Regions from separate parts of the Micromonospora sp. NPDC048871 genome, predicted to be linked through region 2. Evidence: riboswitches for the same ligand, from Rfam matches in the RefSeq annotation. Region 2 holds a riboswitch; the other holds the start of a gene.

Region 1 (3,400 bases), on a different contig from region 2:
AGCCGGCGGGGGCACCGTCTAGGTGGGCCAGCAGGCGCACCGACCGGTTGCCCGGCATCGGGTGTCGGATCATGGCGAAGAACCGTTGCCGGCAGCAGGGCAGGTCCGGCAGGTCGACCGCGGCGGCGGCGGCGTCGATCGCGTACGCCTGCTCGGTGGCCGGGGTGTCGTCGGCACCGAAGGGCGCGATGGCGAGGGTCATGTCGGGAGCCTGCGCGATAGCAAGAGAAACGGGCCAGCGAATTTTTCTCGCTGGCCCGTTCGAAAGCTTGGTCGGGAGGGTCGATCGCACAACGCCTCCGGCGTTGGGTCGTACAGACTAAAAGTCTACGGCGAAACGCCCTCCCGCACGGAGCATCTTCCGCCGCCGGGTTCCCGCCGTCAAGTCCTCGGCAGGGTGTTTCCCGCATTTTCGAAGAAACGCGATTCTAATTCGATCTTCGGCGATACCGCTTGATCATTTCCGGACGGCAGCGCCATATCCCCTGATCATTGCGGGGATCCGCTCAGCCGAGCAGCCCGGCGTCGCGGGCGGCCCGTAGGGAGGGCTTGATTCGATGGGTCGGGCCCACCTCACCGGCCACCGCGTCGAGGGTCTTCAGCCCTTCCCCGGTGTTGAACACCACCGTCTCGGCGGTCGGGTCCAGCCGGCCGGACTCGACGAGCTTGCGCAGCACGGCGACCGTCACCCCGCCGGCCGTCTCCGCGAAGACCCCGGTGGTACGCGCCAACAGCCGCACCCCGGCCCGGATCTCCTCGTCGTCGGCGTACTCCATCCAGCCACCGGTACGGCGGACCGCCTCCAGGGCGTAGAGGCCGGCGGCCGGGTCGCCGATGTTCAGGGACTTGGCGATGCCGGTCGGCTTGACCGGGGTGATGACATCGCTGTCGGCGTGCAGGGCGGTGGCGATCGGGTTGCACCCGGCCGACTGGGCACCGAACACCTTCCAGCCGTCGGCGGGCGCCTCGACCAGCCCGATCTCGACCAGTTCGGTGAAGGCCTTGTCAATCTTGGTGAGCAGTTCACCGGAGGCCATCGGGATGACCACCTGGGCGGGAATCCGCCAGCCGAGTTGTTCGGCAACCTCGTAGCCGAGGGTCTTCGAGCCCTCCGCGTAGTACGGCCGGACATTGACGTTGACAAAGGCGGTGTCCTCGAACTCGTCGGTCTCCACCAGCTCACCGCAGAGGCGGTTGACATCGTCGTACGACCCGTCGATGGCGACCAGGTCGCCGCCGTAGACGGCCGTGGTCACCACCTTGCCCTGCTCCAGGTCGCTGGGGATGAAGACCACCGAGGGGGCCCCGACCCGGGCCGCGTGCGCGGCGACGGAGTTGGCCAGGTTTCCGGTGGAGGCGCAGGCGAAGCGGGAGAAGCCGAGCGACTTCGCGGCGGTCAGGGCCACCGACACCACCCGGTCCTTGAAGGAGTGGGTGGGGTTGGCACTGTCGTCCTTGACCCACAGCGGGGCGGTGATCCCCAGCTCGGCGGCGAGCCGATCGGCGGCCACCAGGGGGGTGAACCCGGGATCCAGGGTCACCCGGGTGGCGGGGTCCTGGCCGGCGGGCAGCAGGGCGGCGTACCGCCAGATGTTGCGCGGACCGGCCTCGATCTGCTCGCGGGTGACGGCGGCCAGGGCTGCCGGGTCGTAGTCGACCTCCAACGGGCCGAAACACTCGTAACAGGCGTGCTGGGCAGCCAGGGGGTAGCGGGCCGAACAGGCGCGGCAGATCAGGGCCCGGGCCGGGCTGGTGGCGGCGCTTAGGCCGGAGGGGGCGAGCGTCGACGTCATGTCGAAGTCCTCTCATCTTTCCCCACATCGCACCCTGCGGCGGGGACGGAATTGGCACCTGCCCCGCCGGACGCTCAACGGTGAGCGCGGGGGGTGGTTGCCGGGGCGTCGTCGGGCCGTATCCCTCAGCCCCTCTGGATGAGGTATGCAGTTGTGCTGCCGATTCTAGGCAGGAGCAGCGCCTCAGTCGCCCGCCAATCCCAGCTTGTGAGCGACATCGCGGACTGATCCGCAGGTCACACCCGTTCCTGGATCGGGCGGCATCAGCGCCGCCGGATGCCGCCCGATCCAGGTTTGCGCATGATCGCGACTGTCGCGCGGTGGGTCAGGCCGGCACCGAGCTGCGTTCCTTGGTGTCCAGGCCGACCGCCCGGGTGCCGCGTTGGGGCAGCAGGTTGTCCAGGGCCCAGGTGCCCGGGCCGAGCACCGCGACCAGCAAGAACGACCAGCAGAACAGCACTGACAACTCGCCGTGGTTGCGCAGCGGCAGCAGCGCATCGGGCTGGTGGACGACGAAGTACGCGTACGCCATCGAGCCCGACGCCAGCAGCGCGGCAGGGCGAGTGAAGAGGCCGACCAGCACCAGAGCGCCGCAGAGCGCCTGGATCAGGGCCGCCCACCAGCCGGGCCACTGGCCCAGCGGCACAGGTTCACCGGTGCCCCGGCTGCCGCCGAAAATGCCGAATAACGAGGCCAGGCCGTGGCAGAGAAACAGCAGGCCGACAACCATGCGGAACAGGGACAGTGCCGGGCCGCCGAACCGGTCGATACGCATTCCGATACCTCCGTTGTAGATCGGTTGGTGGCATCCAGAATGCGGAACCCATAAATACTTGTCGATGCAATCTCTGACTATGGGAACGCTCCCATGCCATCCTAGCGACCGAAACTTCCGGCCGCTGCCTCATCACTCAGCGTCTTCGCCATCGACGGAAGAACGCCTCGACGGGAATCTCCTTACCGGGCGCGGTGTGCTTCGCGATGGCGACGACCGGACGTCGGGACCACGCCCGACATCTCTCGGTGCAACGATGTCCCGATGTGCGGGATACGGGGGACATCACCAGGGACGACCATCCGACACCCGGGCGGACGGCGGGCGCTGCCCTGGCGTCGTGCTGCTGGGGTGCTCGCCACGCTCGTCCTGCTCGCGGGGTGCGCCCCGGCCCCCGGCTCCGGTGGTGTCGGGGCGCAAGCCACGACCGACGCCCCACCATCGGCCCCGGTCACCACCTCCGACGCCCCGCCGACGCGTACCGAGCCGAGCGCCGGAGCCGGCTCGCCGGGCCCCTGTCCCGCCGACGGCGTCCGGATCAGCTACCTCGGGGTGAGTGCGGCGATGGGCCTGCGGGCGATGGCCCTGGAACTGGTCAACTGTGGCAGCCGGCCGTACCGGCTGCACGGCTACCCGGAACTGCGGCTACTGGACGACGACGGAAATCTGATCAGGGTCCGGGTGATCCCCGGGGCCAGAGAGATCACTTCCGGCTTCGACTTCCCGCCCCGGCCACTGACGCTGGCACCCGGAGAAGCCGCGGGCGCGACGGTGCTCTGGCGCAACCTGGTCGACGACCCGACCGTGGTCGCCACCAACGCGGAGCGGCTGG
Region 2 (3,400 bases):
GCGCAAACGGCTCGGCGAGCCCTGGATCATCTCCACAGTGCCCGGCGTCGGCTACCGCATCGACAGGGCACGACCGTAGCCCGGCCACCCGGTTTGAGCGTCCGCCTCAAACTCACCCTCAGCTACGCCGGGTTTCTCCTGCTCGCCGTCGCCCTGCTGTTCGCGGTCGTGTGGCTGTTCCTGCTCCGGTATGTGCCCGACGGTGTGCTGGTCACGGGACCGCCGGGGTCGCACCCCCGCCTCTTCATTCCCAATCGGTCCGACCTGCTGCGCGCCTTCGCGCCGAAGGCCGCGGCACTGTGGGCGCTGCTACTTCTGTTCGGCCTCGTGGCAGGATGGATCCTGGCCGGCCGGATGCTCGCCCCGCTGACTCGCCTCACCGATGCCACCCGCAGAGCCGCCGACGGATCGCTCTCCCACCGGATCCGGTTGCCGGGCCGCCGGGACGAGTTCCGCGAACTCGCCGACACATTCGACACCATGCTCGCTCGCCTTGAAGCACACGTCGCGCAGCAGCGCACATTCGCCGCCAATGCCTCACACGAACTACGCACCCCACTGTCGATCACGCAGACGCTTCTCGAGGTGGCCCGCGCCGATCCGCACCGCGACCTCGGCGAGATCATCGATCGTCTGCACGCCGTCAACACCCGGGCGATCAAACTCACCGAAGCGCTGCTCCTGTTCAGCCGCGTCAACGAAAAGTCATTCACCCACGAGCGCCTCGATCTCTCCCTGCTCGCGGAGGAGGCTGCCGAAACGCTCCTGCCGCTTGCCGAGAAACGCGGCCTCACCATTGCGCTGCGGGCCGATGCCACCCCGGTCCTGGGCTCGCACCCGCTCCTGTTGCAGATGACGACGAATCTCCTGCACAACGCGATCATCCACAACACCGCCGATCAGGGCACCGTGTGGATCACGACCAGTGTCGCGCCCGAGGCTGTGCTGCTCACCGTCGAGAACACCGGCGAACGACTCCCCCCACACCTGGTTTCCACGCTGGTGGAGCCGTTCCAGCGCGGCACCGAACGGGTCCGTGCGGAGCACGCCGGTGTCGGCCTCGGCCTGGCCATTGTCACGAGCATCGTCCAGGCACACGACGGTGCCCTCACCCTCGCCCCCCGCCCCGCCGGCGGGCTCCGGGTAACCGTGCGCCTACCTGCCGCACCACCGGGATGACCTGGGCGTGAGGGCCGTCATATCGGGTGGACGCCGACCGGTCACCTGCTGCTAGCCTCTGCCGCAGGTCATGAGTGCCAGCGTGAAGCCCCGGCTTGCTGGCCGGCAACCCTCGTCCGCGCAGGGGTGCCCCGGGTGAGGACCAGGCATCGGAGTGGCTCCGGTGCAAGCGTGGCCTGGTTTCCAGGTCATCACGACCTCGAGGGAGACCCATGTCGTACCGCAGTCGATCCGCTCCCGTGGCGACCTGCCTGGACCTGACCCAGCGTCGGCACGTCGACATGATGCGGGTCTGTAGCGCCGCGTGTAGCTGACCGCGTCGCCGCCGGTCACCGCGCCTTCGGGCGTACGGTGACCAGCCCTCTCCCCTCTTGTCATCGGTTCATCCCCACGGTCCGTCGTACGGCGGACCGTCGGTGCGGCACGTCCGTGCCCGCCGTCGTTCATCCAGGAGACACCTGTGCGAATCCTTCCTGCCCTGACCCGGGCCGCCGCCGTCGGCGCCGCCGCAGTCCTCGCCGCCGTCACCCTCACCGCCTGCGGCTCGGACTCGGCCGGCGAGGCCGACAACCCGTACAACCTGCTCCAGCCGGGGGTGCTGCGGGCCGGCACGCTCACCGACGCGCCGCCGAACGTGTACCTCAAGGACGGCAAGTTCACCGGGTTCGACAACGACCTGCTGGTCGCCGCCGCCGACAAGCTCGGACTGAAGGTCGAGTTCGTCGGCACCGACTTCTCCGGTTTGCTCGCCCAGGTCAACAACCGCAAGTTCGACATCGGCAGTTCCTCGATCACCATCACCGAGGCGCGGAAGAAGACGGTCGACTTCGGCAACGGCTACGACTTCGGTTACCTCGGCCTCAACGTGCCGGCCGGTTCGACCCTGAGCAGCTTCGCCGAGCTGCCCGGCAAGCGGGTGGTGGTCGTGCAGGGCACCGTCCAGGACGACTACGCCACCACCAAGGGACTGGACCCGGTGCGGGTGCCCGACTACAACGGCGCCCTCAACCAGCTCAAGGCGGGCACCGCGGACGCCTGGATCTCCCCGGCCGAGATCGGTGAGAAGACCGCCGCGGACAGCGGCGGCAAGATCACGGTGGCGGCGAAGGAACTCAGCCCGGCCCCGACGGCGTACGCCTTCGCCAAGGGCAACGACGCGCTGCGCGAGGCGCTGAACAAGGCCCTCGACGAGGTCATCGCCGACGGCACCTGGACCCGGCTCAGCGACCAGTACTACCCGGGTCGGGCCATCCCGGCCGACTTCACCCCGGGCAGCGGCAACGTGGCCGTCCCGTCGGCTTCCTGACGGCGAGTAGGAACGAGCAGGGCGGAGGTTGACCCGTGGATCCGTTGCGCACCCTGTGGGAGACGTTCTTCGACTGGGAGTCGATGCGCGAGGCGCTACCCGAGATGATCACTGTCGGGTTGCCGAACACGCTGATCCTGGCGGTCACCGCCGCCCTGCTCGGCTCGGCGCTGGGCATCGGGCTGGCCGTCGCGGGCATCTCGCGGACCCGCTGGCTGCGGTGGCCGGCCCGGGTCTACACGGACGTGTTCCGGGGCCTGCCGGCGGCGGCGACCATCCTGCTGATCGGGGTCGGGCTGGCCCCGCTGGGTATGCAGGTGTGGGGACCCAACCCGTACCCGCTGGGCATCCTGGCGCTGTCGTTGATCGCCTCGGCGTACATCGGGGAGATCTTCCGCTCCGGCATCCAGTCGGTGGAGGCCACCCAACTGGAGGCGGCCCGCGCGCTGGGCTTCTCCTGGGGGGAGGCGATGCGCAGGGTGATCATTCCGCAGGGCATCCGGCGGGTCCTGCCGGCCTGGGTGAACCAGCTGATCTCCCTGATCAAGGACTCCAGCCTGGTCTACTTCCTGGGGCTGCTGGCCAGCCAGCGGGAACTGTTCCGGATCGGGCAGGACTACGCCGCCAACACCGGCAACCAGTCGGCGCTGCTGCTGGCCGGGCTCTTCTACCTGGTGCTGACGGTGCCGTTGACCCACTTCGTCAACTGGATCGACCGGCGGCTGCGGCACGGTAGGCCGGCCACCGGCCCGGCCGACGAGGACCCCGACGACCTCGACCTGGCGCTGCCCGGCGCGGCGGGAGGAAACCAACGATGAGCGACTCGGTCAGCCTGAGCCTGCGCGACGTGCACCTGGCCTTCGGGCGGCACCAGGTGCTGCGCGGGGTGGACCTGAACGTGGCCCGGGGCGCGAC

The links. A riboswitch is a leader RNA that binds a small molecule or an ion and turns the genes downstream of it on or off. The one in region 2 is predicted to bind S-adenosylmethionine.
Region 1: another riboswitch for S-adenosylmethionine. It lies ahead of thrC (threonine synthase); the one in region 2 lies ahead of ACGFIK_RS19325 (ABC transporter substrate-binding protein).

Annotation. Positions count from the first base shown of each region.
Region 1 is NZ_JBICUM010000007.1:151,514-154,913, forward strand. Features, by position in the region: gene ACGFIK_RS17970 (GNAT family N-acetyltransferase) at 1-202, opposite strand, end outside; gene thrC (threonine synthase) at 507-1,793, opposite strand; SAM riboswitch class I at 1,803-1,938, opposite strand; gene ACGFIK_RS17980 (DoxX family protein) at 2,119-2,568, opposite strand; gene ACGFIK_RS17985 (DUF4232 domain-containing protein) at 2,920-3,400, shown strand, end outside.
Region 2 is NZ_JBICUM010000008.1:135,226-138,625, forward strand. Features, by position in the region: gene ACGFIK_RS19315 (response regulator transcription factor) at 1-79, shown strand, start outside; gene ACGFIK_RS19320 (HAMP domain-containing sensor histidine kinase) at 94-1,179, shown strand; SAM riboswitch class IV at 1,246-1,357, shown strand; gene ACGFIK_RS19325 (ABC transporter substrate-binding protein) at 1,640-2,485, shown strand; gene ACGFIK_RS19330 (amino acid ABC transporter permease) at 2,521-3,303, shown strand; gene ACGFIK_RS19335 (amino acid ABC transporter ATP-binding protein) at 3,300-3,400, shown strand, end outside.